Regions from separate parts of the Niabella aquatica genome, predicted to be linked through region 2. Evidence: riboswitches for the same ligand, from Rfam matches in the RefSeq annotation. Region 2 holds a riboswitch; the other holds the start of a gene.
The links. A riboswitch is a leader RNA that binds a small molecule or an ion and turns the genes downstream of it on or off. The one in region 2 is predicted to bind thiamine pyrophosphate.
Positions count from the first base shown of each region.

Region 1: linked by a shared signal. The riboswitch ahead of pnuC (nicotinamide riboside transporter PnuC) and the one ahead of ACYVBM_RS18075 (TonB-dependent receptor) in region 2 are both predicted to bind thiamine pyrophosphate.

Region 1 is NZ_BAAGYM010000003.1:373,755-390,117, forward strand. Features, by position in the region: gene ACYVBM_RS03215 (family 78 glycoside hydrolase catalytic domain) at 1-751, opposite strand, end outside; gene obgE (GTPase ObgE) at 1,023-2,027, opposite strand; gene ACYVBM_RS03225 (SET domain-containing protein) at 2,193-2,615, opposite strand; gene ACYVBM_RS03230 (S46 family peptidase) at 2,974-5,124, shown strand; gene ACYVBM_RS03235 (mandelate racemase/muconate lactonizing enzyme family protein) at 5,319-6,404, shown strand; gene ACYVBM_RS03240 (FUSC family membrane protein) at 6,610-8,817, shown strand; gene ACYVBM_RS03245 (hypothetical protein) at 8,903-9,541, shown strand; gene ACYVBM_RS03250 (acyl-CoA dehydrogenase family protein) at 9,549-10,637, opposite strand; gene pnuC (nicotinamide riboside transporter PnuC) at 10,618-11,250, opposite strand; TPP riboswitch at 11,285-11,381, opposite strand; gene ACYVBM_RS03260 (hypothetical protein) at 11,482-11,685, shown strand; gene ACYVBM_RS03265 (hypothetical protein) at 11,890-12,057, shown strand; gene ACYVBM_RS03270 (DUF5995 family protein) at 12,152-12,913, opposite strand; gene uvrB (excinuclease ABC subunit UvrB) at 13,089-15,128, opposite strand; gene ACYVBM_RS03280 (S41 family peptidase) at 15,217-16,363, shown strand, end outside.
Region 2 is NZ_BAAGYM010000028.1:66,289-82,651, forward strand. Features, by position in the region: gene lpdA (dihydrolipoyl dehydrogenase) at 1-1,232, shown strand, start outside; gene ACYVBM_RS18070 (S26 family signal peptidase) at 1,480-3,033, shown strand; TPP riboswitch at 3,182-3,288, shown strand; gene ACYVBM_RS18075 (TonB-dependent receptor) at 3,342-5,633, shown strand; gene ACYVBM_RS18080 (rhodanese-like domain-containing protein) at 5,780-6,091, opposite strand; gene ACYVBM_RS18085 (PASTA domain-containing protein) at 6,130-6,963, opposite strand; gene ACYVBM_RS18090 (D-alanine--D-alanine ligase) at 6,993-7,979, opposite strand; gene ACYVBM_RS18095 (4Fe-4S dicluster domain-containing protein) at 8,122-8,469, opposite strand; gene ACYVBM_RS18100 (acyl-CoA reductase) at 8,534-9,538, shown strand; gene ACYVBM_RS18105 (trypsin-like peptidase domain-containing protein) at 9,695-11,245, shown strand; gene purL (phosphoribosylformylglycinamidine synthase) at 11,426-15,169, shown strand; gene ACYVBM_RS18115 (RrF2 family transcriptional regulator) at 15,291-15,722, shown strand; gene ric (iron-sulfur cluster repair di-iron protein) at 15,785-16,363, shown strand, end outside.

The DNA of each region.
Region 1 (16,363 bases), on a different contig from region 2:
TATTTACCTGCAGCAGCAGGCCCAGCGTTTTTCCATAAATATTACCGTTGTTTTGCCATCCTAAAACACTACGGTACCAGCCATTGCCCACCATTGCTGCTACCACGTTGGCACCGCTTTTTAAAAGCGGGGTTACATCGTAAGCCTGGTATTGCAGCCTTTTACTGTATTTGGTCCAGCCAGGTGTAAGCCAGGCATCACCAATACGGGTTCCGTTAATGTAAGCTTCATACAGGCCATGAGCAGTGATATAAGCCGTAGCCCGGGCAATTTTTTTAGAAAGACTGAACGGCCTTCTGAAAAGGGGGCAGGGGCTTTCATTATCGCTGGGGGCAAATGTTGCTTCGATCCACTGTGCCTGCCAGTTGGTGCTGTCGAGCAAACCTGTTTGAAACGAGGCGACAGGGCTCCATCCGGACATTTTTCCCGCCTGGTCCCACACCCTTACCTGCCATTTATACTTTGTGTTGAACCGCAGCGGGCTTCCCTTATAAGTAACATGTACCGAAGAATCAGACATTATTTTTCCGGAGCTCCAGGCTGTTTTATTTTCTTCCGATACTTTTATCTCGTAAGCCGATTGTACAATGTTGCGGCCTGGCCCGGCCAGCTGCCAGCTAAAGGAAGGTTGCACAACATCGAGGCCAATGGGATTAACGAGGTTTTCTGTTAAAAGATTTTTGACGCTGGTTTGTGCGCATGCAGCGGTACAAAGCAGCAACAGGCTGAAAGAGGCAATCATTTTATTCATTTCAATACAGTTTTATTGGTACCAGCCTTTGTTTACCCGGGCTGATAAGATTTCCAGGACCAATGAAGAGATCGTTTGCTAATAAAGTTAAGGCGATTAACTGCACAACTGTCCTACACTATCCTTAGCTGCAGTGACTGCGACCTGCGTACAGGCAACATTTACAGCGATCTCGTGCTATTCAGTACAGCCAGTTGACGCGTAATTATCGTCTTTATTATATGGGCAGGCGACAGAATAAAAGCTTAAGCCGCCCCTTCCGGCTCCTCCGCTATTCTTCCGGCTGTTTGTTTAATGCCTCCCACAGCATATCTTTTAGTTTTACCAGGCCCTGCTGAGCCACCGATGAAATGAAAATATGCGGTATATCATCCGGCATTTCAGCGCTGATGGCCTCTTTCAGCTCATCATCCAGCATATCGCTTTTGCTGATAGCAATCAGCATTTCTTTATGCAACAGTTCTTCGTTGTACTGCTTCAGCTCATTCAGTAAGATCTCAAATTCTTTGCGGTGATCTTTACTGTCAGCTGGAATTAAAAAAAGTAAAACAGGGTTGCGCTCAATATGCCTTAAAAATCGATGGCCCAGCCCGCGCCCTTCTGCGGCGCCTTCTATAATTCCCGGAAGATCGGCAATACAGAAGCTCCTTCCATCGCGATATTCAACAATGCCCAGGTTAGGCGTAATGGTAGTAAATGCGTAATCGGCTATTTTAGGCTTGGCCGCTGTGATTACGGACAGCAAGGTAGATTTTCCGGCATTGGGAAATCCTACCAGACCCACGTCCGCCAGTACTTTCAGCTCTAATACTTTCCATCCCTCTACGCCGGGCATACCGGGCTGCGCATATTCGGGCGCCTGGTTGGTGGCAGTAGCGAAATTGCTGTTGCCCAAACCTCCTTTTCCACCGGGCATCCAAATCACTTCCTGCCCGTCTTCCAGCACTTCTGCTTCTTGCGTCCCGGTTTCTTCATCAATGGCAACCGTTCCCAGCGGAACCTCCAGAATAATATCCTTCCCGCTGCGACCGGTACAGTTATTGTGTCCGCCATTTTCGCCATTCTCGGCCAGCACATTTTTATGATACCGCAAATGCAGCAGGGTCCACAGGTTGCGGTTGCCCCGTAAGATAATATGCGCTCCACGTCCGCCATCGCCACCATCGGGCCCTCCTTTGGCGGTGAACTTATCACGTAAAAAATGTTTAATGCCCGCGCCACCATGACCGCTGCGACAAAAAACACGTATCTGGTCTACAAAATTGCTCTTCTCCACGTTGTAATTATTGATATGGCGGCAAAGATAAGCCGAAGGCTCAAAGCTTAAAGCAAAAGCCCGATATCCGGGTCATTAAAAACTAATAGCCTGAAAGTGAGCGCACCGTATAGCTAAATGGTATTTTACAGCACCTATATACACATCGCCGCAATTATAATTATACTATTTCCCCGCTTTTTCAATCTTAATATTCTCTCTCACCTGTTTCCAGTAGTCGCGCCCGTACGAAACCAGCACTTCGCTGCCTGCAACAATATGGGTTTTGGCTTTTATAAAAACGCGGTTGCCTACTTCCTCGTATTCGGCATTATTTTTTAAACCGGGAACCTTAGTAAGGCCGGCAGCGTCATTAGCATAACGGCCAAAAGATTTGAGATCTTTGGACGCATCTATCACATTGGCATCATCAATATAATAAATGTAGGGATTGTCTGCATCATTTTCTACATCGGCCCATGTAGCCCTGCGACCGATATATTCGGTTATCACTGCACCCCTGGGAACATTTACTGTTACAAAAAGCCCTTTGCCTGATTGAGGAATAGTTGAGGTTTTTACTTTTAAATGTTTTGCCGGTAAACACATGCAGCTTTTAAATTTTGTTTGCGAATATATTGTAAATAGGGCGTGCCATAAAATCAATTATGATCCTTTGGAGCAATCCCGGGCCGGCTTGACCGATATCAATATCAGGTGCAGAAAGAAAGACAGCCAAAATTTTTAAAAAATCTATTTTCACAAGAGGGCCAATTAGTAGCTATATAAAAATAAAGCATTTTAACAGGAATAATTTTATGAAATGCAGATATTTTTTAAATAATACGCTCCTTTGTGTGCAAAACCTTCATTGTATACCAATAACGCCTCCTGTTTTCTTTGTATGTTTGGCAGTTAAAAGGAAGAGGTACTACTTTCGTTTCTATTCAATATTAATTATATGATAATGTTTAAAAGATCACTTATTGTAATGTTGGTGCTGTTCTCATCAGTATTTAAAACCTTTGCTGATGAAGGTATGTGGCTGCCTCATTTATTAGGTCAGCAGGTTTACAATGACATGGTGAAGAAAGGTTTAAAACTTTCGAAAGATCAATTGTACAGTGTAAACAAAAACTCACTGAAAGATGCTATTATTATTTTCGGCGGCGGATGTACCGGCGAAATGGTAAGCGCCGAGGGCCTGATATTTACCAATCACCACTGCGGATACGGTGCCATTGCCGCTGCCAGCACAGTAGATCATAATTACCTGCGTGATGGCTTCTACGCAAAAAATAAAGCTGAAGAAATTAAAACGCCGCTTACTGTTCAGTTTTTGCTGCGCATAGAAGATGTAACGAAGGAAGTAGAAGGAGCTTTAGGCAGGCTTTCGGGAGCAGCAAGAGCTGCCAAACAGGCTGAAGTAGTGGGCATTATCAATAAAAGGCTTAGTGATGCGGATCAAAGTATAGAGTGCCGTGTAAGCCCGGTATTTAAAGGCAACCAGTTCCTGGCATTTGTATATGAAATATATAAAGATATCCGCCTGGTAGGCGCCCCACCTGAAAGTGTAGGCAAATTTGGCGGAGATACCGATAACTGGGAATGGCCCAGGCATACAGGCGACTACTCTATTTTCAGGGTTTACGCCAATAAGAACAACCAGCCTGCTACCTACGATGCCGCTAATGTTCCCTATAAACCCAAATGGTTTCTTCCTATTTCGTTAAAAGGTGTAAAAGAAAATGATTTTGCCATGATATGGGGATATCCCGGCGGCACCAACCGTTATGAGTCTTCTTATGGGATTAAGCTGGCAACAGAAGTAAACAATCCCACGCTTGTAAAGCTGCGCGATATGCGCCTGAAATATATGTTCGGGGAAATGAAGAAAGATCCCGCAACAAAACTGAAGCTGGCCTCCAGCTATGCAGGTATCGCCAACTACTGGAAGTTTTTTGACGGAGAAACCAAACAGCTGTTAAAATACGATATATATGGGCAGAAAAAAGCTGCCGAAGACAAATTCACAGCCTGGGCAAAAGGGAAACCGGAATATCAAACCCTGTTTGCAGACTGGGCGAAGGCTTACGACGAGTGGAAGCCTTATGCAGCAGAACGCGTTTACTTATCGGAAGGTATTTTAGGATCGCCGGTTATTGCCTTTGCCAATACGGTATATCAGCTAGTAACTGCGCCTAATGCAAATAAGGACGCCCTGGTAAAACAGCTGAATGCCAGAAGAGATGCTTTTCTTGCAGCAGAAGATAAACCTTCCGATCAGAATATTTTAGGCAGCTCCACTCAAATATTTTACGACAACGTAGAAAAGGATCAGCAGCCAAAAGCCTTTTATGATTCGTTGCAACAACAGTACGGCCCGTTGAGCGAGTCGTCTTCCTATAAGAGATATGCAGCTGATGTATTTAAGCATACCCTCATTTTTGACGATACTAAATGGAACGCCTTTATTAGTTCATTGAATACAGATGAATTAAATAACGACCCGGCATTTAAACATGCAGCAGCTTTTGTTAATAATTACAAAGAAAGGTTTGACCCGATATTTCAGCAGTTTACTATTAAAAATAACGATTACGGCAGGATCTATCTTAAGGGAGTAATGGCAATGGAGCCGGGAAAAGCAAAGCAGATGTACCCCGACGCTACTTTTACCATGCGTGTAAGCTACGGGCAGGTGAAACCTTATTCTCCAAAAGATGCGGCATTTTATGATTATGTAACCACATCCAAAGGAGTACTGGAAAAATATATAGCCGGGGATTATGAATTTGACCTCCCTTCTAAACAAATCGAGCTTTTTAAGAAAAAAGATTTTGGCCGGTATGCAGACCCGGTGCGTAAGGACCTGGTAATTAACTTTATTACCTCCAATGATATTACCGGCGGTAACTCGGGCTCACCGGTTATTAACGGCAATGGCGAGCTGATCGGCCTTGCTTTTGATGGTAATTACGAGGCATTAAGCCATAAGCTGGCCTTTGATAAAAACCTGAACCGTACCATTAATGTAGATATACGCTATGTGCTTTGGTGTATAGATAAACTGGGCGGCGCGTCTAATATTATCAAAGAGCTGAAGCTGGTGCCATAAGAGCCGCTATGCAAACATAAAGGAAAAGGCAGGTAGCGTACCTGTCTTTTTTTTATGAATAGTGATTGCTGAAGTGTACACCCTGTATCGCTACCTGCTGCATATTTGTATGCCAGAGCCTCGCTAGCCCACTAAAAAACTAAATATCATGCGTATTGTTCTATTACAGCCCATTTCTTTCCTATTTTTAGGACATGGACAAGGCTATAATTACCCAAATAGATCTCATCAAATTATCTGTTCCGCTTAAAGAGCCCTTTATTATTTCATTAGGCCCCGTTTACAGTGCCGATAATGTAATAGTAATTATTCATACCAATGAAGGTATCACCGGTTGGGGCGAGTGCAGCCCTTTTATGAGCATTAACGGTGAAAGCGCTGATACGGGGCTGGTAGTAGGTAAGTACTTTGAGAAAGTATGGATAGGTAAAGATGCTCTCGAGATTGAGAAGCGTATGAACGAGCTGGATCAGGTAATTTATGGCAATAACAGTATCAAAAGCGCTTTTGATATGGCTTTATTCGATATTGCTGCTCAAAACGAGGGCCAGCCTTTGTACCGCTTCCTGGGAGGAACAAAAAACAAAATCATTGCTACCGATTATACAGTGAGCGTGGGAGCGGCGGCGCATATGGCCGCAGACGCGTTAAAGATCAAAGACGCAGGATTTCCTGTTATCAAAGTAAAAATAGGGAAAGGGGGCAGGGAAGATGTGCTGCGTATTAAAGCCATCCGTGAAGCGGTAGGATATGATATACCGATAAGGGTAGACGCCAACCAGGGCTGGGGCTTTAAGGAAGCAATCGAAACCTTGAAAGCGCTTGAACCCTTCAACATACAACATTGTGAAGAACCTTTACCACGCTGGGCATTTATGCAGCTGCCAGCGGTAAGGAAGCAGAGCCCTATTCCCATAATGAGCGATGAAAGCTGCTGCGATCACAACGATGTTCAAAGGCTGATTGATATAAAGGCCTGTAACCTGATCAATATTAAGTTGGGTAAAAGCGGTGGCATCTTCAAGGCTTTAAAAATGATACGGCTTGCAGAAGCGGCGAATATGAAAATTCAGATAGGAGCATTTTTAGAATCAAGAATTGCCATGACGGCTTTTGCACACCTGGCTTTATGCAGCGATAACATTACTTATTTCGATTTTGATACTGCACTGATGTTTAGCGAAGATCCGGTAGAAGGAGGCATTATTTACAAAGAAAACGGAGTGATCGAAGTACCGGAAGCACCGGGGATCGGGGCTACGCTGAAAAAGAAATTTTAGGAAAATTTTTTAAAGAATCGCTACTATAAGTGCGCTGCATTCTTTTACGCCAGAATATATCACGAACCGGTTAGCTCTTTTCAAAAAAGAACAAATTAATGGCTAAGAACGTTAAAACATAAAGATACCAATAGAAATAAAATACCCAGGGGCATGTTACCGTTAAAAATAAAAGTTAAACAGGCCCGGTCTTAATTTTGCTTAAGTGGATTATATTAAAGAATATAAAAAATTTATAAACAGCTATTATTTTAATGAGGCTATACGGATTACTATTGGCATTACCCTTCCTGCCATTGTATTAAGCTATTTCGGAAAATTAGAAATTGGGCTTATTCTCTCCATGGGAGCTATGGCAGTAAGCGCTTCAGATATCCCCGGGCCCATTCATCAGCGCCGTAACGGAATGCTGATAACCGCCGGGCTGATCTTCTTTGTATCGCTGGTCACCGGTCTTATTAACCAGCATCCGGTATTGCTTGGCCTGGAGATAATTATATTTTGTTTTGCGCTGAGTGTTATTGGTGTGTATGGTGCAAGGGCCAATTCTATTGGCTTCGCGGGTATGCTGATCATGATACTGAACCTTGATTACCATGCAAGGGGAACCGATATCCTGCTTCACAGCCTATTTCTCATAGCGGGAAGCTGCTGGTATATGTTGCTCAGCCTGGCATTATTTGGAGTACGCCCTTATAAAGTGATCCAGCAGGCTTTGGGCGATAGCATCCTTTCCATTGCAGATTATTTTGGAACGCGGGCGTTATTCTATAATAAAGATGCGGACTATAATGCGATTTATAAAAAGCTGATGGAAGAGCAGCAGCAGATACAGGAAAAACAGTCCCTGTTACGTGAAATGCTATTCAAAAGCCGGAATATTGTGAAAGAGTCCACCCTCACCGGCCGCACCCTCCTGGTAATATTTGTTGAATCTATTGATCTGTTCGAAAAAGCTTCTGCCACCTATTATAACTACGAGGCCATGCATAAACGTTTTGACGACAGTGGCATTCTGAACCACTTTCAGCAAATGATCTATGTGATCGTAGAGGAATTACATCATATCGGCCTGGCCGTGCAAAGCGGCCGGCCATCAAGGGCTTCGAGAAAACTGAATAATGAGCTTAAGGTATTACAAACCAGGTACGAAGCTTTTGCCGATCAATACAGGAAACCGGAAACATTTGATGCGCTTGTAAACATGCGTAAGCTGCTCCAATCGGTAGAAGAGATCACCCTTCGCATTTACACGTTACACCATTATACACGATACGACCAAAAAAAGATCAAAGCATATAAGCTATCCGGCGATTACGATCATTTCGTTACTAAAACGGATCTTGACATTGAAATTCTGAAAGAAAATTTTTCTTTAAAGTCAAACAGCTTCCGGCATGCAATACGGGTTACCCTGGCCTGTGTTTTAGGTTATATAGTAGCACATGCGCTGCATTTACAATACAGCTATTGGGTATTACTTACTATCATCGTGATCCTGAAGCCTACCTATAGCGTTACCCGGCAAAGAAACTACCAAAGACTTTTAGGTACTTTTGTAGGCGCTTTGGGAGGGCTTGCCCTGCTTTTCCTTATTCCTACACAAAACGGGAAGTTTGCGGCTATGATCGTGTTAATGATCATCACTTATAGCTTTATGCGTACCAAATACCTGGTAAGCGTGATTTTCATGACAGCATTTATCATGATCTTTTTCTACCTGCTCAACAGTCACCATTTTTATGAAATATTCAAAAGCAGGCTCATTGATACTGTAGTAGGTTCTGTTATTGCTTTTATAGCCGCCTATGTGCTGGTACCCTCCTGGGAAAAAATGCAGATCAATTCTTATATCATTACTGCATTGGAAAAATCCAGGCGTTATTTTGAGATAGTAGCTGCCAGCTTTTCAACTGGCACTTTAACCGATCTTGACTACAGGCTGAGCCGTAAAGATGCGTTTATTGAGCAGGCCAATTTATCGGGCGGCTTTACCCGTATGATGAACGAGCCTAAAAACAAGCAGGGCGACATCAAAAGAATACACCAGTTGGTAGTGCTGATCTATACATTGAACTCCCATATTGTATCGCTCGGCGCTTTAGCCCGGAACTTTAAACAGCAGTACACCGAAGAAAATTTCCAATCTATTAAAGATGATATAGTGGCAGAGCTTAATGAATCGATTTCAATGATCGCTCATAAAGCAGTCAATGAAATAAAACACCAGGCGCCTATCGAATTAAAAGAAGAGTTGGACGAACTCGTCAGCAAACGGCGCAGGGAACTGCAACAGGGACTTGTAGATACAGAAACAAGAAAAATGATCGTGGCATTGAAACCGGTCGTAGATCAGTTCCTTTTTATCAGCCGTATTGCAGGAGATATTAAAAAACTGGCAAAAGAGTTTTAATAAAAACAGTGAGGGGGTTAAATTATCATACCCTGATTTAGGTATTTTTTAACGGTTGCTATTATTCTATTTTTATTTCATGCTGATGGATTTGCCTCAATGGTTGGGAGCTGCTATACTTGCAGCTATTATAAGCCTGCTGGGCTTTGCAGGAAAGTTTATAATAGAGCTTACACGAGCTCACAGAGAGCGACAGAAGAAACGCTTCGCAAAACTTGTAGAACTTTGTTCGCTGCTCAATGCTTCTTTTGATATTTACAAAAAGCAAAACAGCATAGCCCATGTGCTATGCACCCGCTTACTGGAACGGCCTGGCCTGAGTCTTGAAAGCGGGCAGACAATGGATGCTTTTTTAAGCAGCTGCTATACCATCATGAATGAAACAGAAAAAGAAACGCATTCTGTTATAAGAGGATATAGCAACGCCCTGCATGATTTAAACACCCGGATGCTTACCTGGCTGCAAAACGATTTTGAATATAAAACAGCTGGTAAGAAAGCCGAAGCCACGGAATTAGCCAGCCAGCTCAACCGCCTGGAAACACATTTATATTTATGGATAGCTAAGTATAATGTCTGGATTCCGACTATACCCCGCCATTGCCTGGTGTATTTAAAGGATGAGGCCTATCATGGAACGGGTTTTCCCAAGGGAATAGAAGCCGCGCTTACCGGGTTTTTACGAAAAAAGCACCAGACCTCCTTCCCGTTTAATAAAGAATAATAATTATTTATTTAGAGAACGTAAGCAGTCCATGCTGGCTGCCGGTAAAAATATCGCGGAACGCCCTGTTGATCACAGTACCATTATTGGTTGCCGCCAATCCACAATAAGGATAGATAGTGGCCACCTGCTGCCGGCACTCCTTCACCATTAGTCTGCTGAGTGCTGCGATTTTATTGACTGATTTTTTAGAAACATGCTTATGCTCAAGCTCTTTCCATGAGATATCGGTTATTGTATAAAAGCGGTCTGACAGATCATATACCTTTTGTTGTGCGCTTACAATGGCGATTTCCGCAATGCGGTTCGCAGCATGGCCCTGCCGGGCATGCTGCCGTTTTTTTTGCTGAATAATATACAAAGCCTCTTCCAGGAAATGCCGGGTCATACCCAGGGTGTTTACAGCAATAGTCGCTTCTGCAAAAGGCAGGAAGGGATATTTGTAGATATTACCTTCTAGTGTAGTATGCGATCCGTCAATAATAAAGCTCCGGTCATTGCTTACCTTTATATCCTGCACACTAAAACTATGGCCGGCAGTCGCTTTCAGGCCCATCGTATTCCAGTCTTTGTGTACTATTACCTCATTTTTATTAAAAAAGAAGGATCGTGTCAGCGGAGTACCGTCCTCCTTCAACAAGGCTTTTCCATCTTTCTCAATAACACAGTTGGCAGTAAAATGGGTAAGATGTGGTGCTCCCGTGGCATATTTCCAGTACCCGTTTACGATATAGCCGCCTTTTACTTCCCTGGCAACGCCACCTGCAGCGCCGCTTCCGCCAAAGCAAACTTTTTCTTTTGAAAAAATCGTGTATGCTTTTTTCTTTTGTATATAACCGCAAAAAAGATTCGCGCCGGCGCAAAGCGTAACCGTCCATCCCAGGCTGCCATCTATATAGGCCAGGTATTCTTCATATTGTAAAGCCTCGGGAAGATTCAGCTCAAGCCCGCCAAGCGCTTTTGGAACAAAGAGCTTGAACCATTTTTGCTTATAGGCAAGCTCCAGTATGGCCGGGGTTAAGGCGCCTCTCGCTTCCGCCCCGGCACACCAATTTCTTAACCGGTCTGCCTGGTCTTTACTTAAAACTAAAGGCATGTTCTTTTTCTTTTTGTTTAACAATCCTGCTCCAGTCCATATATCCCAGCACTGCAATAATGAACAGAAATAAAGTAAGCGCCGCATATAAAGGCAGTCCTTTATAAAGCAGCAGGGGTATCGCAAAAGCATTGCTGATATTGAGCAACAGCCAGTTTTCAACTTTCCTTTTAGCCAGCAGCCACATGCCTGCCCATGCCGTGGCACTTACCCATGAATCAAAAACAGGTACTGTTGAATCAGTAAAATGCCGAAGCACTAAATAAAGCACCGCAAATGCGCCCGTTACAATAAGAATGGTAACGAGCCAGTCTTTTTTATCAGCTCTCGTAATTTGGGGGGCAGCATGTTGTTTCCTGTTCACCCACCACCACCAGCCATAAATACTCATCAATAAATAATAAAGATTGAGGGTGCTTTCTGCATACAAGCCCGCATGAAAAAAAATATAGGTGGAAATAATAACCGATAAAATACCACACGGATATAGCCATATTTTATTAGCCCTTGCCAGCAATACTTCTGCAACGCCAAAGCTGACGCCGATCCACTCCAGGGCAGGCACTCCCTTTAATTGTTCCCAAAAAGTCTGAACCCATTCGTGCATGTTCATAACTGTGATATTTTAACCGCCACGGATGCACTTAAAATCTGATAATACTTATTCCCTACGCCGGCATTACCCGGATCAGGTTATTGGGTATGATCTCAGCCCGTAATATTAAGGCACCCCATGAGTAGGGCAAAGATAGGTATCAAATAGGTTTATGTTGTACTTTTATCCAACTATAATAATAAAAACGACAAAATAGTAGACACCCTGCAAAAACACCAGGTACCTTATATGCTATCTGGTAGTGTTGCTATGAGTATTTACGTGGTACCAGGGGCTACAAGAGATTTTGATTTCGTAATATTACTGAAAGAAGAAAATGTTGAACGTTTCGCATCTGCGTTTGAAGACGGTTTTTATTGTGATCCGGATTCAATACATGATGCAATAAAGCATAAAAGCATATTTAATATCATTGATTATGAAAGTGGCTAAAAAGCTGATTTTGTAATTTTGATGAACGCTCCGTTCAGGCAGACAGAATTTGAGCGACGGCAAAGCTTATCTGGGATCCAGGAAATACAATCTATCATACAGATGGAAGATATTAGACAATTATTACAAACACCTCAACTGGATATGGAGTACATAAAAAAATGGATAGGACAATTACAGTTAAATACTTTTAATCTTTTATAAATGCAGGACACACCGGAACATATTAAAAAACTGCAATTAGAAATATGGCTGCAAAAATCGCCGGGCGAACGTTTGTACCAGGCTTTGAAAAGTAATGAGGAGCTGTTCCTTGCATGGAAGAAAACAAAGGAGCAGGTGAGCAAAAAGGAACCAATCAGGAAATTATAACGTCAGCCAGGCGTGGTATATAAGGTTGACATTTTTTTATTTGTAACGCTGCCGCTATACGGAGTTGTAATTTTATACCTATGGCCGTTTGCATTCAGGTCAGAATTTTAAGATGCCTGATATTAGCTGCTATATCACTACCTTCAAACCGGTGTATCATTTTTAAAGAGCTGTTTAGCAGGTTACTCTGCGGGTAGGCTATATTGTGCCCTAATTGTGCAATTAATTTGTCACGGTCAGCAATACAGTTATCGTAGTTGCTACCGGTTTGGTTCGTAAGGCTTTCTGCAAAACACCACGCGCCTGCCCGGGCTTTTCCTATGCTGAAATTTACCAGGAGGTCGTCGTAGTTTTTTCTGTGCAGCCGCAACAGGTACATCAGCGGGTTTATTCTTTCAAGACAGGTTTTTGTAGCATCGATCATAGAACCCAGCAGCATATTAATGGCATCGAAATCTTTTTTAATGCTTTTCAGTTCTTTCCCTTGCAGCGCTTCAGCTGTGGCAATGCCTAAATCAAGATTAATGTGCGCATTCATGCCTAAAAGATAATGCTGTAGTACGATCAAAGGTGCTGCTATAGCGGCTTTAAAGGCTGTAGCCCACGATTCCGATGGCTGCAGGCCATGTTGCCATTGGGGCCATGCTCTTATATAATGATTGGCAAAAAGCACATCCAGCTTTTCAACAAATCCATTATCCGAAAATTCATGATTGCCAATACCCTGCTTTACACGCCGCGTTACATTGCAATACAACATGGCAAAATACCCCGACCTGTCTTTGTTTTTGATACAATCACCAATGATCTGCTCAAGTTGCACAATTACTTCATCGATAGTAGTAGCCGGGGTCATAGTTGAAGCGATTTAGCTTTTTGAAGTAAACTTAATGAAAGCATGGGTATTTGAATATACCCTGATTTAGGTATTTCATTATTACCGCCTACCACTGCAACCTCAACATTTCATTCCCAGACCAAAATTGCTTTTTATAAAACAGGAATAAAATTTTGTACTTTTAAATGCAACCCTATTGCTTCATCCCATCCAGCTCCTTTTGCAACCGGAACATCTCATCTCTCAACCTGGCAGCCTCCATAAAATCAAGATCCCGTGCGGCTTTCTCCATTTCCTTCTTGGTTTTGGCAATAGCTTTTTCCATTTGCGGGATAGTTTTATATATCACTTCTTCCTCTGCTGCAACAGTAACCAGGTCTTCATCAAACCTAATAGCGCCGGGCTCTTTTTCATCAAAGCCCTTAATATCCAGAACGCTGGTTTGTTTAAACACATCTTCTTTCGACTTGGTCACCGTACGGGGCGTGATGTTATGCGCTATATTATAGGCCACCTGTTTTTCGCGGCGGCGGTTAGTTTCATCAATCGTGCGCTGCATACTGCCGGTCATGGTATCGGCGTAAAAAATCACCAGTCCGTCCACATTACGTGCAGCCCGTCCAGCCGTTTGCGTTAATGATTTTTCGTTGCGCAGAAAACCCTCTTTATCCGCATCCAGGATGGCTACCAGGCTCACCTCCGGCAAATCCAGTCCTTCACGTAAAAGGTTTACGCCTACCAGCACATCAATTTCCCCCAAACGCAACTGGCGCAGTATTTCAACGCGCTCTAAAGTATCTACCTCGCTGTGGATATACTTGGATTTGATGTTGATGCGATGCAGGTATTTATCCATTTCTTCTGCCATTCGCTTGGTCAAGGTCGTTACCAAAACACGATCTCCTTTTTTTACACGCTTATCAATTTCATCCAGCAAATCATCTATCTGGTTAACACTGGGGCGCACTTCAATAGGCGGATCCAGCAGGCCTGTCGGGCGCACCACCTGTTCCACAATAACACCTTCTGATTTCTCGAGCTCATAGCTGTCCGGCGTAGCCGAAACGTAAATGACCTGGTGCTGCAGACTTTCAAACTCATGAAAATTCAAAGGCCTGTTATCCAAAGCCGATGGTATGCGAAACCCGTAATCTACGAGTATCAGCTTGCGGCTCCTGTCCCCACCATACATACCACTGATCTGCGGCATGGTCTGATGGCTTTCGTCCACGATCATCAGATAATCTTTCGGAAAATAGTCCAGCAAACAAAATGGCCTTGTACCGGGACTTCTCCTGTCGAAAAACCGGGAGTAATTCTCTATGCCATTACAATAGCCCAGCTCTTTGATCATTTCTATATCATATTCCACACGTTCTTTAATACGCTGGGCTTCTATCAGCTTGCCGGTGCTTTGAAAATACTCCACCTGCGCCATCATCTCGTCCTGGATCTCATAGATCACCTGTTGTATCATATCTTTTGGAGCCACATATATATTGGCGGGGAAAATAGCGGCATTCTCAATTTTAGCAATTCGCTTGTTAGTAGCCACATCAATGGTTTCGATCTCCTCTATCTCATCTCCGAAAAAGGTAACGCGATACCCATAATCGGTATAGGGCAGGTTAATATCCACTGTATCGCCTTTCACGCGAAAAGTGCCGCGAGTGAACTCGATAGTGGTGCGGGTATACAAAGAATTTACCAGCGCATGTAAAAACCCCTGCCGGGAAATGGTTTGTCCGCGGTTGATACGGATAATACTGTTCTCATAATCCGCGGGATTACCGGCTCCATATATACAGCTTACAGAAGCCACCACGATAATATCCCTTCTCCCGCTTAATAAGCTGGTAATGGTACGCAGCCTCAGCTTGTCCAGCTCCTCGTTGATAGCAAGATCCTTTTCAATGTATGTATCGCTTACAGGAAGATAGGCTTCCGGCTGATAATAATCGTAATACGAAACAAAATATTCTACGGCATTCTCGGGGAAGAATTGCCGGAACTCGCCATACAATTGTGCCACGAGGGTTTTATTATGCGTAATGATCAGCGTAGGCCTTTGTGTATTTTGTATCACATTGGCCATAGTAAAGGTTTTACCGCTGCCGGTTACGCCTAAAAGGGTCTGATATTTTTCGCCGCTTAAAACGCCCTCGGTTAATTGCGCAATGGCCGATGGCTGATCGCCTGCCGGAGGGAACGGGGTATGAAGTTTGAAAGGCAAAATTTTTTGTTTAACGTTTGAAGTTTCAAAGTTAAAAGAATAAACATTGTTATCAGAACTCCTATATTTGGTACTAAACTTTTAAAGAATGATGAAACGCTTTATAAGCGCTGTTCTTTTGTTAGCAATAGTATTGAATACCAGCGCCCAGCAGGAATATACAAAGCAGCAGCTTGTTGAGGATTTAAAAGTATTAAACGATATTCTTGTAAACACTAACCCCATCCTGACAAACGCCGGAAAAGACAGCATAGATAAAAAATTTTCTCAGGCGATAAAATCATTTCCGCTGAAAAAAGCCACGGGTCTTGAATTTGTTCGCTACATTGGAAGACTGAAAGCAAATACGGGCTACGATGACCATGCCGGTATTACGCTCAACGATAAATTCTTTCCCGCAACAGCTTCTTTTTTCCCTGTTCCCATTTATATTATGCAGGACAGTATGCTTGTGAATACTGAAAAAAGCCCGCTTCCTTTTGGAAGTATCGTGCAAAGTATCAACGGGGTTAAAGTAAATGAAATTATAAAAGAACTGGCAGGCGCAGGGAATAACAGTAACTTTCGTAAATACCAGTTGAATACAAGTTTTTCGTTTTTGTTTTTCATGAAGTATGGCGCTAAGGATACCTTTAATATTACCTATAAGGCCCCGGTAAATGATGCTCCGGTAAAAACCATAACCTGTACAGCCGTTACTGTACAGGCATTAGCGGGAGCGCAAAACGCGGCAGTGTTTCCGCTAAACCGTTTCGAACCGCTGAACAAAGTACATACACAATTTGATGCGCAATCAGGAACTTATTATTTACAGTTCCGCTCTTTTGCTTTTGGCGAAGTTCGGCCTGACAGTATGCCCACTTCTCAGCAAATCAGACCTGCACCTGAAAGCAAACGCTCACTTGAGGTCGAAGCTGGACTTGACAGCTTGTTCAGGGATATCCGGTCAAAAGCTGCCCGATTTTTAGTTATAGATATACGGGGTAATGGCGGCGGGCTTATGGATGTGCCGGGGCTGCTGTTTTCGTACCTGGCAGACTCCGTCTTTTATGAAGCGCATTATCAAAAAATGTTGCCTGTCAAAGATATTCCGCTTACACATCTGAAAAAAATAGACAATACATTCATTGCTTCAAAAAGCGATGCCCCAAAAAGAGTATATCGCCTGTATGACGGTTTTCATACCAGCGGAGGAAAATCGAACCACACTATTTTATACAAACGCGAGCCCAGCC
Region 2 (16,363 bases):
ATAACGACATTAAACATGCGCAGGAGTTTGGTATTCAAGCCAGCGGTACTCCTGATTTTGAAGCGATTGTAAAACGCAGCCGTGGCGTTGCAGATAAAATGAGCAAAGGCGTTCAGTTTTTGATGCGCAAAAATAAAATTGATGTGATTATGGGTTTTGGCAGTCTGAAAGCCAAAGGAAAAGTAGAAGTGAAAGGCGCTGATGGCAAAACCCAGGTAGTAGAAGGCAAACATATTATTATTGCTACCGGCGGCCGCAGCCGCGAATTGCCGGCTTTGAAACAGGACGGTAAAAAAATAATCGGCTACCGTGAAGCTATGGTATTACCTCAGCAACCTAAAAGTATCATTGTTGTAGGTAGTGGTGCTATTGGTATTGAGTTTGGTTATTTCTATAACAGCATTGGCGCCAAAGTTACAGTGGTGGAATTCTTACCACGCATTGTGCCTATTGAAGATGAAGATATTTCTAAAGAACTGGAAAAAAACCTGAAAAAGCAGGGTATAGATATCTTAACCAATAGCGAGGTAACATCGGTTGATACATCCGGGAACGGGGTTAAAGCCAAAGTAAAAACGGCAAATGGTGAAATTGTTTTGGAAGCTGATGTTTTATTGAGCGCTGTAGGCGTAGCTGCAAATATTGAAGGCATTGGGCTGGAAGCTGTGGGTGTAAAAACCGATAAGGGAAAAATTGTGGTAGACAAGTTCTACAAAACCAATGTAGATAGTTTTTATGCCATTGGTGATTGCGTTCCGGGCCAGGCACTGGCACACGTGGCAAGTAAAGAAGCTATTATTTGTGTGGAAGCTATTGCTCACGCCGAAGGCAAATACAAACACAAACCGGAAGCGATCGACTACAATAACGTTCCGGGTTGTACCTATTGCTATCCTGAAATTGCAAGCGTGGGATATACGGAAGCTAAAGCTAAAGAAGCTGGTTACGAAGTAAAAGTGGGTAAGTTCCCGCTAAGCGCCAGCGGGAAAGCAAGTGCCGCCGGACATACAGAAGGTTTTGTAAAAGTAATTTTTGATGCTAAATACGGCGAATGGCTGGGCACCCACATGATCGGCTACAATGTTACCGAAATGATCGCAGAAACGGTGGTAGGCCGTAAGCTGGAAACTACTTACCATGAAGTATTGAACAGCATTCACCCGCACCCAACCATCAGCGAAAGTATTAAAGATGCTATCGAGGTAGCTTATGGTGAAGCGATCCATTTGTGATTTTTATTTTTGAACTTTATATCAAAGACCTCCCCGGTGGAGGTCTTTGATATAAAAACACCTTTTGTATGATCATTGAATTCCAGGAAACAACGGTCATGCTGAAAAATATCCGGCATAAAGACAATAAATAATCACCCTGATCTTTTAAATCAAAAGGTTTCCGCTCACTCAATTTGTTAATTATCCCCTACACTTACACTATTTCGTTTGTTTCCAATAAATTTGCCACAAAATTTTCTGGCCCATGCCTTTTAATCATTTATTAGTTATATATTTTATTAGCCTACTGCTTGTATTGTTACCGTCCTTTGGTTTGGCTCAATTGTTTAAAAAGGCGGGCCGTGAGTCGTGGAAAGCCTATATTCCCTTTTATAACACCTGGGTGATGCAGGATATCGCCCAGCGCCCAAAGCATTGGGTATTCTGGCAATTTATTCCCGTAGTAGGCTGGTTTATCACCCCTGGTATTTTCATAGAATTTGCAAAAGTATTCTGCCGTTTTTCGTTCCTGGATCATGCCGCGGCAGCAATAGTTCCTTTCTTTTACTTTCCGTGGCTGGCAAATAATAAAGATGCCCGCCTTATAGGTGCAGAAGGTGTAAAAAAACATAAAAAACCCGGCTGGCGTGAATGGGTGGATGCAGCTATTTTTGCTGTTGTAGCGGCTACCCTCATACGTACTTTTGTTTTTGAGGCCTATACCATTCCATCCAGTTCTATGGAAAAAACACTGCTTGTAAGGGATTTCCTTTTTGTTAGTAAGTTCAGTTACGGACCACGTATTCCCAATACACCGTTATCGGTGCCTTTCGTACATAACTACCTTCCCAGGATCAATACAAGATCTTATTCCACTTTGATCGAATTACCTTATATCCGCTGGTTCGCTGCACCGGTAAAGAGAAATGATTGCGTGGTATTTAATTTTCCAGCAGGAGATACGGTAATCCATAAGGAAGGCTTTGAGTCGGCTGTTCCTTATTATGATATTAAAAGAGGAGCAGAAAAAGGAGATCAGCAATTCCGGTATATATTAGATAATCCTTCCGAGTTCCCGGTTGTTTCGCATCCGATGGATAAAACCGATAATTATATCAAGCGTTGCGTAGGGATAGCCGGCGATTCTTTAAAAATCGTTGACGGCATTGTTTACATTAATAATAAACCGGCCTATGTATCTCCTACCGCTGCTACTTATTATATCTTTAAAACAAAAAACAATCTTCAGATTGATGAAGATTTTCTGCGCGATGCAGGTATTGCATTGAATATGGAAAGCGGCAGTCCTGATTTCAGCGCCTGGGGAAATGGCATTTATCATATCAATCTTACCTTACCGGAACTGGAGATCCTTAAAAAATTACCTGCTGTTGATGCCACATCTGTAACAAAAGAAATAATTCCGGCCAACGCGGGCTCCGAAAGCCTTTTTCCCTACTATGACACCGTGCATCAATGGTCTGTGGATCATTACGGCACCGTATGGATTCCCAAAAAAGGAATGACCCTTACGCTTACTCCTGAAAATTATCCTATGTATGAGCGTGTTATCAGATCTTATGAAGGCAACACCTTAGAAAACAGAAATGGCCAATATTTCATTAATGGAAAGCCAGCCAACACCTATACCTTTAAAATGGACTATTACTGGATGATGGGCGATAACCGTCATAAAAGCCAGGATAGCCGTTTCTGGGGCTTTGTACCTGAAAGTGCCGTAGTAGGTAAAGCCTGGATGATCTGGTTCAGTTATGAAAATGGCCCCAGATGGAAACGATTGTTTAATATTATTAAGTAAGGGAGCAAGTCGGAGGCTTATCATAAGAAGCCAACCTGAAACCTTCAAACATTGAATTTTAAACCTGCCGCATTTTAGCTTTCAGTTTATAAACTTTTCTCCTTACCTTCGCACTGCTTTTTTAAAGCAAATGTCCCGTTCTGGCGGGGCCGGTTTCCCGGGGTGCTGATCCGCCGAATGGCGTGAAAAGCTGAGATAATACCCGTAAAACCTGATCAGGGTAATGCCTGCGCAGGGAAGGATGAACATAGACGCCTTTCTTTTCAGCATTTCCCTCTCATTTTTTAATTGTTAAAACAAAAAAACAAATGAAGAGGATTTTTCTTTGGAGCTGCCTGCTCCCGGCAGCGTATGGCGCAAACGCGCAAACAGATTCTACACACAACAAAGACAGTTTTTACCTGCTGTCGCCCATCGAGGTAAGGGCTTTGCGGCTTAGTACCAAAGCGCCGTTTGCAGTAACCAACATCGGCAAAAACGAGATTCAGAAACAAAACCTTGGACAAAACCTACCCTACCTGCTGGACCAGGTACCATCATTAATAACAAGTTCTGATGATGGCCTGGGTGTTGGCTATTCCTCCATGCGCCTGCGCGGCACAGACATTTCCCGCATCAACGTTACCATTAACGGCATCCCGGTAAACGATCCTGAATCGCAGGGTGTATTCTTTGTGAACACGCCCGATCTGGCCTCCTCGACCAGCTCTATACAAATCCAACGCGGGGTAGGCTCTTCCACAAACGGTGCAGGTGCGTTTGGCGGTTCGCTTAATATCTCCAACAACGAACAGAACCGCGAGGCTACTGCTTATGCCTCCAATGCTTATGGTTCGTACAATACCTGGAAGCATACCCTGGGTGCTTCCACCGGGATTTTAAAAGGAGGCTTCCGGTTTGACATGCGCGCATCCAAACTCAGTTCAGACGGTTATATTCAACGTGCTTCCTCCGACCTTAAATCACTGCATTTTATTGGCGGTTGGACATCGCTTAATGAAATGACCAATATCAAATTCAACTTCCTTACCGGGAAACAAACCACCGGGCAGGCATGGAATGGGATCGGCACCTACTTTACAGATAAAGATGACCCCGCTACCGTTGATTACAGCAAACAGTTAGACGCTATCGGCAGGCGTACCAATACACTGGGTAAAATGCATAAAGACGAAAACGGGAACGTTACATATTACAATGACCAAACAGATAATTACCAACAGGATTATTATCAGCTTTTCCTGAATCATAAGTTCAACAGTAAATGGTCGTCCAATATAGGCCTGTTCATGACAAGAGGCCGGGGTTATTACAATGAATATAAAAGGGGAGAATCTTTTTCATCTTACTTCTTACCGGGCAGTATCACCATCGGCGATAGCGTAATCAAACAAACTGACCTTACCCGGCAGCTCTGGTTAGACAACCATTATTACGGAGGCATTTTGTCTGCATCGTACAATTATAAAAACACGAACCTTGTATTGGGCGGTGGATATGCACAATACGATGCCAAACATTACGGTTTTGTTAAATGGGCTGAGATCGGTATACCGGTTGATTATAAATGGTACAACCTTACAGCCTACAAAACAGATTTTAATATTTACGGTAAATTACAACAACAAATTATTGATAACCTGTACGGGTTTGCCGACCTGCAATACCGTTATGTTTCCCATGACATGAATGGCTTCAGGAAAAATCCTGAAATTGAATCTTCCGGCTCCTTCCATTTCTTTAATCCAAAGCTGGGGTTAAGCTACTTTATCAATCATCTGCAAAACAGGCTTAGCAAGGTTTACGCCTCGTTCGCCGTGGCCAATAAAGAGCCCAACCGGGATGATTTTGAGACAGCTGATAAGGCCTCCATGGTTAAGCCGGAAAGATTGTACGACGTTGAGATCGGCTACGGATTTGAAAGCCCGCTATTGCAGGCAGGTATTAACGGTTATTACATGAACTATAAAAATCAGCTCATCAATACCGGAAAAATAAACGATGTAGGTGCTTCCGTACGTGCAAACGTACCCAAAAGTTATCGGGCAGGTATAGAACTAACAGCGACATCAAAACCGCTGGATTGGCTTCAAATCAGCGCCAATACCACTTTCAGTAAAAACAAGATCAAAGAGATCACTGAATATTATACTATTTACAATAATGACGAGGACTGGGAAGAAATGGGTCAGGGGGTGCAGACATTCAGGAACACTGATATTTCCTTTTCACCAAATGCAATAGCCGGCGGTAGTGTAACGATTGAGCCTTTTTTCGGTAAAACCAGGGGGCACCGGCTGTTCCTGGATCTCACGGAAAAATATGTCGGACGCCAATATCTTGACAATTCCTCCAACAAGCTAAAGAGTATCAACCCCTATTACTTAACAAATATCAGAGTAAGGTATTTTGTACCTTCAAACACCTTCAAAGAGCTGGGAGTAATACTCACAGCAAACAATATTTTTAATAGAAAATATGAAAACAACGGGTACACTTATTCTTATTATTTCAACAACAGCGCTATCCTTGCCACAGAAAACTACTATTTTCCGCAGGCCGGCATCAACTGGAACATTGGGATAAATTTTACTTTTTAGAATGGCCCGGCAATACTAGAACAGACTCAAATTTCTGAGCGGGAGTCTGGCGTAAGTTAAGTTATCCCGTTTCACATTATCTTAAAGCTTAAAAGCCCTGTGAGTTTTTACATCACAGGGCTTTTAAAAATTTATTACTGCAATTTTTATTCGCTGTCGAATGTCTCTTTCCAGGCTAAAATGCCTCCTTCCACATTTACTGTTTTCTTAAACCCGATTGAATCCAGGTAAAGACAGGCTGCAGCGCTTCTTTTTCCGCTACGACAATGAACGATAACCTCTTCCTCTTCTTTTCCCTCGAGGGAGCCAATATTTCCGTTTTGAATATCGCCCAGAGGAATTAGGGCAGCGCCAATATTATATTCTTCATATTCGGCTGGTTCGCGGCAATCGATGAGGTTTACTTTTTCACCATTGTCCATTCTTTCTTTCAGCTTTTGAACTGTAATGGTTTCCATGCTTATTTAAAGTTTGATTTGAATAATTATTTTCAAAGCTATTCTATTTCAGCTTCGGTACCTGTATGATCAGGCTTCATGGTATGCAGCGAATCTGTTACAGGTGCCGCTACGCTTACCCAAATATCCATCACCTGCCCTGATCGTATGCTGATCACATGTCCCTCGTCATCAAACCTTTCGGGGCTTTGGCGGTACACATATGCATTAGCAGTATCCCTTACATCCGGATTAGGAATAATAGATGCCAGCATGATCCCTTTGCTTTCGAGCAGCGCTCTTGCCTGGCTGGTGGTAAGTCCTATTAAATTAGGAATAGCATACGCAGTTTGACTAAGCTCAGAACCAATCACCAGGTCTATTTTACTCCCCATTGCTATTTTAGCTCCGGGTTGAATAGTGCCTCCTTTATATAACTGCTCCAATACCGAGTTTTTTGCAAAATCAGGACGGAAGGTTGTATCACCCAGCTTCAGCCCTGCATTTTCCAGTACCATCAGTGCATTCCTGAAACTATACCCGACAATATTAGGCATTTCTATTTGAGGAGGATACATCCTGTTATAGGTAAGATAAACGGTTCGCGTAGATTTCACAACTTCCAGCTCATCCGGAACCTGCCTTATTATCTGTGTGGGAGCTAAAGTATCGTAATAAAGGCTATCCTGGATTTCTACAGTAAAGCCGGCATCTGTCAAAATTTTTTCTGCCTCCGCTAATGGTTTTCCTATCACACCCGGTACCGTTTTAGCACTATCATGATTAGTAAACCAGCCTAATGAACTGATCACACCCACAAAGAATAATACGGCTAATAAAATACCGACCAATACATTTGCCCAAAGCGACTTACCTGTAATGAACTTAAACATTCAAAAAATTTATTTAGTAAATATAATGTTTACGCAAAACATTCTTCTACCAGTAAAGTATAAAATTCTTTTAAGCTTTCGCCCGCCGCTGCAACCTGCTGCGGGATAATGCTGGCAGCACTTTGCCCGGGAACAGTATTTATTTCCAGCATAAATGGCTCGCCGATAGCGTCATTAAAAATAAAATCGATGCGGATAACACCCCTGCAGTTAAAGACCGCGTACACTTTTGCAGCAGCGGCTTTCACTTTTTCAGTAACCGATATGTCCACCAGGGCTGGTGTGATTTCAGTAGACTTTCCTTCATATTTAGCCTCAAAATCAAAAAATACTTTAGAAGCATCCGCTGTTACTTCCGTCATAGGTAATGCAATGATCTGGCCTTTTGATCTATACACACCAATAGTGAACTCGCGGCCTGTGATCATTTCCTCCACCAATACCTGCCGGTCTTCTTTAAAGGCTTTTTCAATAGCGGCCTGAAGCTCCTCAGGATTTAAAACCTTGCTCATACCAATACTGGAACCACCACTGTTCGGTTTTACAAAAAGAGGCAGTGTTAGCGTTTGCAACAATGCTTCCGCCGGTACAGGAGAATGATCGAACAATAAAACCGATCGCGCCACATGAATACCTGATTTGGCCGCTACACCGGTTGTATAACTTTTATTCATGGTAATAGCCGATGTGGCAGCATTACACCCTGTATAGGGTATATTGAGCATATCAAAATAACCCTGAAGCTTTCCATCTTCCCCGGGCGTACCATGCAGCGCTATAAGCACTGCGTCAAATATTATTTTTTCCCCGTTGCTGACAATGGTAAAATCGTTTTTATCCACATCCGACCGGGTTCCGTCTTCTGCCACGTAATACCAGCCATTCAGCGTGATATCTATTCTAAATACATTATATCTTTCTTTATCCAGGTTGTTTTGAATGGTAACGGCGCTTTTATAGGAAATTACGGCCTCGCCTGAATAGCCGCCTGTAACAAGTGCAATATTCTTCTTCATAATATAAAAATATGCCACCCGGGTTAAAATACTCTGGTGGCATAAATAAAAATTTAATAAAACGAGTGGTGTTTCATATTTCAAAAACTGTTCGCCAGGAAAATGAAGGGCCGTAATACACTAGTGACCTTAGATTAAAAAATCAAACGTGTAAACGGTCTTTCTTTGCCATTAACTCTTCCACCGTCTCCTGATACATCTCGTCAGGCACACAACAATCCACCGGGCAAACCGAAGCACATTGAGGCTCCTCGTGAAAACCCTGGCACTCTGTGCATTTATCGGGCACAATATAATAAGTATCAACCGCAAGTGGTTCATTCTTATAGTGCACGTCCACCACATTCCCACTCATTAAAGTAAATGCACCGTTAACAGAAGTGCCGTCTGAGATAGCCCATTCTACCCCACCTTCGTAAATTGCATTGTTCGGGCACTCGGGTTCACACGCTCCACAGTTTATACATTCATCCGTAATTTTTATTGCCATAGTCTATTGTTTGTTTTATGAAACTATATTTGTTCGTAATAAAACGCAAAATTACTGAATGGATATGAATTTATCTACACGCATTGAATTAATGAGCAGGCTGGGACAATATATACAACAAAATAATGAAGAGTGGCAAAGCATAAAAGAAAGGGCCTCTGCCCATAACGCCTGGTTTTTGCCCGAATTCATTGATCTCAGTATTCGGAACATTACCGGTCATTTTTTACAGGAAGAGGCCTTAAAGCGTTGGGTAAGGCAATATCCGGGTATTAAAGAAGACAACCCGGCACCCCGGCTTATTGGCATTGTAATGGCAGGGAATATACCTCTGGTAGGTTTTCACGACTTTTTATGTGTGTTTATCAGCGGCCATAAATGCCTGATCAAATTATCGTCCAAAGACGAAATATTAATGAAGCATATAGCAGAAAAGCTGATGGAATGGCAACCCGAACTAAAAAATTTCATTGCATTTGCCGAACTGCTGAAAAACTGCGATGCCTATATAGCTACAGGAAGTAATAGTACCGCCGGTTATTTTGAGTACTATTTCGGAAAATTCCCACACATTATCCGGAAAAACAGAACTTCTGCCGCCCTACTTACCGGAGCTGAAACAAAAGAAGAGCTGGAGCTTCTGGCAGATGATGTGTATCAGTATTTTGGAATGGGATGCAGAAATATCACCAAGCTTTACGTTCCTGAAGGCTATAATTTTTTGCCATTGATCGATGCATTCAAAAAGTATGAATACCTGGCAGATCATCATAAATACAAAAATAATTACGACTATAACCTGGCATTGCACATTTTAAGCAATAAGGTATATATGAGCAATGCCGCTCTCCTGCTCATTGAAGAAGAAGCCATTTTTTCTCCGGTAAGCCAGCTCAATTACCAGTATTACGAAAGCATAGACGCTGTGAAGAGATTACTTGAACATAACGAATCTGTTCAATGCATCGTGGGCAAAGGCTTTACACCATTTGGAGATGCCCAGCGTCCACGCCTCACCGATTATGCCGATGGTGTGGATACAATGAAGTGGCTGGAAGCCCTGAGGTAACTGCCTGCTTTCTAATACCGGGAATAAAGTACGAAGACTTTAGTAAAACTTTGTTAAACTCATTTATTTGTAGAAGAAAAACGTCTGACAATTTGTTATTTTGTATGTACTTAGGAATAGTTTTTGAATCATTCATTATAAAAAGTGAAAAAGAATATGAAAGTTAAACAGTTATTATTAGTGGTAGTAATTAGCTTACTATCAGCTTTTGCAGGAGTTTACATTTACGGAAAATTTTTCAGGGGGCCATCTGCCAATTTGGGCATGCCTGTTGATGGTAAGCTTCCGGTAAATTATGCAGGTTTTTTTGACAATAAAGGCAATGCAGCAGAGGCAACCGATTTTACAAAAGCCTCTCAATCTGCAGTACCTGCAGTTGTGCATATTAAAACCAAAATCCCGGCTAAAAAATTAACCAATGACCTGCCTAACAGCAGAAGCGGGGATCCGTTCGAGGACTTCTTCGGGGACTTTTTTGGTGGGTTTGGCCCCCAGATCGTTCCGGAGCAAAGAGCATCAGGTAGTGGCGTTATTATAAGCCAGGATGGATATATTGTTACCAATAACCACGTTATTTCCGACAGGGACGGAAAAGGTATTGCCCCTGAAATTAAAGTAACCCTGAATGAAGGCCGCAAAACTTATACCGCCAAAGTAGTAGGACGTGATCCCAGTACCGATCTGGCTGTTTTAAAAATAGATGCCACTAATCTTCCTTACCTGATCTATGGCAATTCCGATAACCTGCAGCTAGGCCAGTGGGTATTGGCTGTAGGGTATCCATTCAATCTTGAAGCTACTGTAACAGCCGGTATTATCAGTGCCAAAGGAAGAAGCATAGGTATCAACAGCCAGCAAAGTGAATCGCCGGTAGAATCATTTATTCAAACTGATGCGGCAGTAAACTCGGGAAATAGCGGTGGTGCATTGATCAATACCAACGGAGAGCTTATTGGTATCAACTCTGCCATTCTTGCACCCGGTGGCACTTATGCAGGTTACTCATTTGCCATACCATCAAGCATTGTTAAGAAAATAGTGAATGATATTGTGAAATTTGGTGATGTAAAACGCGGCTATTTAGGCATTACCTATTCTTCTCAAAGCGCTCAGAACGAAGAATACCTGAAAAGGGCTAAAATTCAGGATGGAGTATATGTTTTAGGAACCGATCCCAATGCAGGAGCTGCCAAAGCCGGTATTAAAAAAGGCGATATCATTACCAAGATCAATGGCAGGAACATTACTTCAGGTCTTGAAATAAGCGGCTCGTTGGCCAGTGCACAACCTGGTGATAAGGTACAAATTACCTATCTGCGCGGCGGAAAAGAAACCACAGCAGATGTAACACTTTCTGCACAATCCAAAATAGCCCAGATCTCATCTGCAGAAGCCATTGGCGACAGGTTGGGCGTTGATCTGAAAAACCTTGATACGCAACAGGCCACCAAATTAAGAATCAAGGGGGGTGTTGAAGTTTCCAATATCCGTGCAGATGGGCCATTAAGGAGAACAAGAATGGAAAAGGGCTTTATTATTACCTCCGTAAACGGAGCAGAAATTAAAAATACAGATGATCTGGCAAAAGCCCTGGCAAGTGTAAGAGGAAGTGTAATTGAGCTGGTGGGTATTTATCCGGGCTATAGCGGAAGATATAGTTACCAGATCAATTTATCAGGAGATGATACAGACGGAGGCACATTCTAATAAAACCGCTGAATAATAATGAAAGGGCTGTCAAAATATCTGGCAGCCCTTTTTTAAAATCGCCCGGTAAGGGCGTGGAATTACTTACAAAATTGATTATAGTCAAACTTGTACATCCCGGTAAGTTTGGTTAATTTCGCGCTTCTATTTTTTGACGAAAAGCCCAAACGCTTTAATATAATGATCCACTTCTTTGTGAACCCCCGGAACACTGTTTATGGTGTTCAGACTGATAAAAACCTTTCTACAGACGACATTCAAAAGCTGAACTGGCTCTTCGGCAATGCTAAAAGACTGGACGACAGCATCATACACCATTATTATATAGGCCCTCGCGCCGCCATGATCACTCCCTGGAGCACCAACGCAGTAGAGATTACTCAAAACATGGCGATCAACGGTATTACCAGGATCGAGGAATTTTACCCCGTGCCTGCCGATTTCAATGATTTTGACCCTATGATCTCACAAAAATATGCGGCGCTTACTCAGGAAATGTACACCATTCATATTACACCGGAACCGGTACTGGAAATTGAGGATATTGATGCTTACAATAAGCAGGAAGGGCTTTCTTTAAGCCCTGAAGAAGTGGCATACCTGGACAATTTATCGGTAAAGATCGGGCGTAAGCTAACGGATTCTGAAGTATTTGCCTTCTCCCAGGCCAATTCTGAACACTGCCGCCATAAGATCTTCAACGGAACTTTCGTGATTGACGACGAGGAAATGCCGGCTTCTTTATTCAAGCTGATCAAAAAAACTTCCGAAAACAATCCCAATGAGATCATTTCGGCATATAAAGATAATGTAGCTTTTATTAAAGGCCCTGAAGTAACACAATTTGCCCCCAGATCAGCCGACAAGCCGGATTTCTATGAAGAAAAGGAATTTGAATCTGTTTTATCTTTAAAAGCAGAAACCCATAACTTTCCCACAACAGTCGAGCCGTTTGCCGGTGCAGCCACAGGTTCGGGTGGTGAGATCCGTGACCGTTTAGCCGGTGGCCAGGGAGCTTTGCCTTTGGCCGGAACAGCGGTTTACATGACCGCTTACTCGCGGTTGGAACAAACCCCTGTCACCATCGAACAGAGAGCTGTTACGGAAGCAGCAGGAGAAGTGATCAACCCAAGAAACTGGGAAAAAGCAATGAAGGAGCGCCAATGGTTATACCAGACACCGATGGATATTCTTATCAAAGCATCGAATGGCGCTTCTGATTTTGGTAACAAATTCGGTCAACCTCTTATTGCAGGCTCTGTGCTGACTTTTGAACATGAAGAAAATGGCCGCAAGTTAGGATATGACAAAGTGATCATGCAGGCCGGAGGCGTTGGATATGGCAAATCCGACCAGGCAAAAAAACATACACCCAGGCAAGGCGATAAAATCGTAGTGCTGGGTGGCGAGAACTACCGGATCGGGATGGGAGGTGCTGCAGTTTCATCCGCCGATACCGGCGCTTTTGGTTCGGGTATTGAGCTTAACGCGGTTCAGCGCTCCAACCCTGAGATGCAGAAACGCGCAGCCAATGCCATTCGCGGGTTGGTGGAATCTGATAATAATCCGATCGTTTCCATCCACGACCATGGTGCAGGCGGCCATTTGAATTGTTTGTCGGAACTGGTGGAAGAAACCGGAGGCTTAATCGATTTAGACAAATTGCCGGTTGGCGATCCCACGCTTTCTGCCAAAGAGATTATCGGTAACGAATCGCAGGAAAGAATGGGATTGGTAATCAGTGAAAAGGACATCGACATTTTACAAAAAGTAGCCGACAGGGAACGTGCGCCCATGTATACCGTAGGTGATGTTACCGGCAACCATCGCTTTACTTTCCAATCGAAAAAAACCGGTGAAAAGCCAATGGATTATGCGCTGGAAGACTTCTTCGGCTCTTCCCCAAAAACCATCATGAAAGATAAGAAAGTTAAGTATCAATATACCAGCCTTTCTTATGATGTCCAAAAAGTTCCGGTTTACCTGGAGCAGGTATTGCAATTAGAGGCAGTAGCCTGTAAAGACTGGCTGACCAATAAAGTGGATAGATGTGTGGGCGGCAGAGTGGCTAAACAACAATGCGCGGGGCCATTACAATTGCCCTTGAATAATGTAGGCGTGATGGCTTTGGACTACAGATCTGCCGAAGGTATTGCTACAACGGTAGGACATTCGCCCCTCACTGCATTAATAGACCCTGCAGCCGGTTCAAGAAACGCCATTGCAGAAGCTTTATCGAATATTGTTTTTGCTCCTATTAAAAAAGGCCTGAAAGGTATCTCCCTTTCTGCTAACTGGATGTGGGCCTGTAACAATGAAGGTGAGGATGCCCGTTTATATGAGGCCGTAAAAGCCTGCTCTGACTTCGCAATAGCGCTTGGCATCAATATTCCAACCGGAAAAGATTCGCTTTCGATGAAACAGAAATACCCGGATGGTGAAAACGTGATTGCCCCGGGAACGGTAATTATTTCCGCTGCCGGAAACTGTACAGATATTAATAAAGTAGTAGAGCCTGTTTTACAGAGAAATGCAGGTGCGGTTTATTATATCAACCTGTCGAAAGATGCATTCCAATTAGGCGGTTCTTCATTTGCACAAATCAATAATAAAATCGGCGCAGAAGCACCCGATATAAAAGATGCTTCCTATTTTGCAAAAGCATTTAATACAGTGCAGGAATTAATCAACAATAATCAAATCGCTGCTGGGCACGATGTGGGAAGTGGAGGATTGATTACAACATTACTGGAAATGTGTTTTGCAGATGTGAACCTGGCGGCAAATTATGATTTAAGCGTATTAAATGAAGCCGACACTGTAAAAGCTTTGTTCAATGAAAATATTGCATGGGTGTTACAAGCCAAAGACAATACGGCTTTTGAAACCGCTTTAAAAGATGCAGGAATTAATGCGGTGAAAATCGGAACAGTACTTGAAGGTACTGACATCAATTTCAAAAATAATGAAGATACCTTTACTTTCAATATTGCAGTAGCCCGTGATACCTGGTATCAAACATCTTTCCTTTTAGATGATAAACAGACGAAAAACGGGTTGGCTAAAGTACGCTTTGATAATTATAAATACCAGCCATTAGTGTATAAGTTCCCCGTACACTTCAATGGCAAAAGGCCCGTTATTTCGGGTAATAGCGAAAAATCTCCAAAACCAAAAGCGGCTGTTATCCGCGAAAAAGGTTCCAACTCCGAACGTGAAATGGCGAATGCCATGTACCTCGCAGGATTCGATGTAAAAGACGTCCACATGACCGATCTCATATCCGGCCGCGAAACACTGGAAGATATCCAGTTTATTGGAGCCGTAGGCGGATTCTCCAATTCGGATGTATTAGGCTCGGCGAAAGGCTGGGCAGGAGCCTTCTTATATAATGAGAAAGCCCAAAAAGCTTTGGTCAATTTCTTTTCCCGCCCCGATACAATGTCTGTAGGTATCTGTAACGGCTGTCAGCTGTTTATGGAGCTGGAGCTCATCAACCCGGATCATGCTGAACATGGCAAAATGCATCACAATAACTCCGGTAAACACGAATGTAATTTCGTTTCGGTAAAAGTGCAGGAAAATAATTCTATTATGCTGAAAACCTTATCCGGAACAACATTAGGCGTCTGGATCTCACACGGAGAAGGAAAATTCCATTTACCCAATACGGAAGACCAGTACCATATTGTAGCAAAATATGCTTACGATCAGTACCCGCATAATCCGAACGGATCGGACTATAACACCGCAATGATGTGCGATGCAACGGGTCGTCATCTGGTAACCATGCCGCATATCGAACGCTCTATTTTCCAATGGAACTGGGCCAACTACCCTACTGGCAGGCAGGATGAAGTTTCGCCGTGGTTAGAAGCTTTTATCAATGCCAGGATGTGGTGTGAGAAAGTAAAAAACCTGTAAGGTTTCAGAAACCTTATAGATTGGTAATACGGGATATCGCACTTTGTTTGATCAAAATAAAAGATAAAAAACTCTTTTATTTATCAATTATCTCTTATCTTTGTACCCTAAATTCCGGCGGATGTTTTCAAAAACTTGTGAATATGCAATTCGTGCTATGTTATTCATAGCCCAAAAGTCGAAAGACGGTGAGCGGGCAGGTATTAAAGAGATAGCAAAAGGTATTGATTCGCCTGAACATTTTGTAGCCAAAATTTTACAGGATCTGAGCAGGAAAAACCTGGTACAGTCTGTAAAAGGGCCCAACGGCGGATTTTATCATGATAAAACCTCTCTGAAATATTCCATGGCCGATATTGTAAAAACGGTGGATGGCGACAAAATATTTGAGGGTTGTGGATTAGGGTTAAGACAATGTTCAGAAACTCACCCCTGCCCTATCCACCACGAATTTAAAAAAATAAGAAAAGAGATCAAACAAATGCTGGAAAACGCCAAACTGGGCACTTTTTCCGAGGAGCTGGAAAAGCAGCTTACTTTTTTGAAGCGATAATTTTTTTGACATAATAAAAGATAAAAATATCTTTATATCTTAATAAATAGAATTTGAATATCATGAGTATCACACAAGAAACAATTGTAGGTGAACTGGTAGCCCGCGATTACAGAACAGCTCCTGTCTTTAAAGAACATGGCATTGATTTTTGCTGTAACGGCAACCGTACCATCCAGGAAGCCTGCGAACAAAAACATGTAGCCATCGATATGCTGATCCAGCACCTGCTGCAAGTTTCGGTCCACCGTGGCAATATCAATATTGATTACCAGTCGTGGCCGCCGGACCTGCTTGCCGACTACATTGAAAAGAAACATCACCGGTATGTAAAAAACAGGATCAGGGAAATTACGCCATTCCTTCAAAAAGTGGCACGGGTACATGGTGAGCGCCACCCGGAACTATTACAGGTTGAATATTTGTTTGCTGCATCAGCAACCGAGCTGACAGAGCATCTTAAAAAGGAAGAACAAATCCTCTTCCCTTATATCAGGAAAACAATAACAGAAGGCCCCAGCCGGCCGGCATTTGGCACTGTTGAAAACCCTATTAGTGTTATGATGGATGAACACAGCAGTGAAGGAGCGCGTTTTCAGAAGATAGCGGAATTAACCGATAACTATACGCCGCCGGAAGAT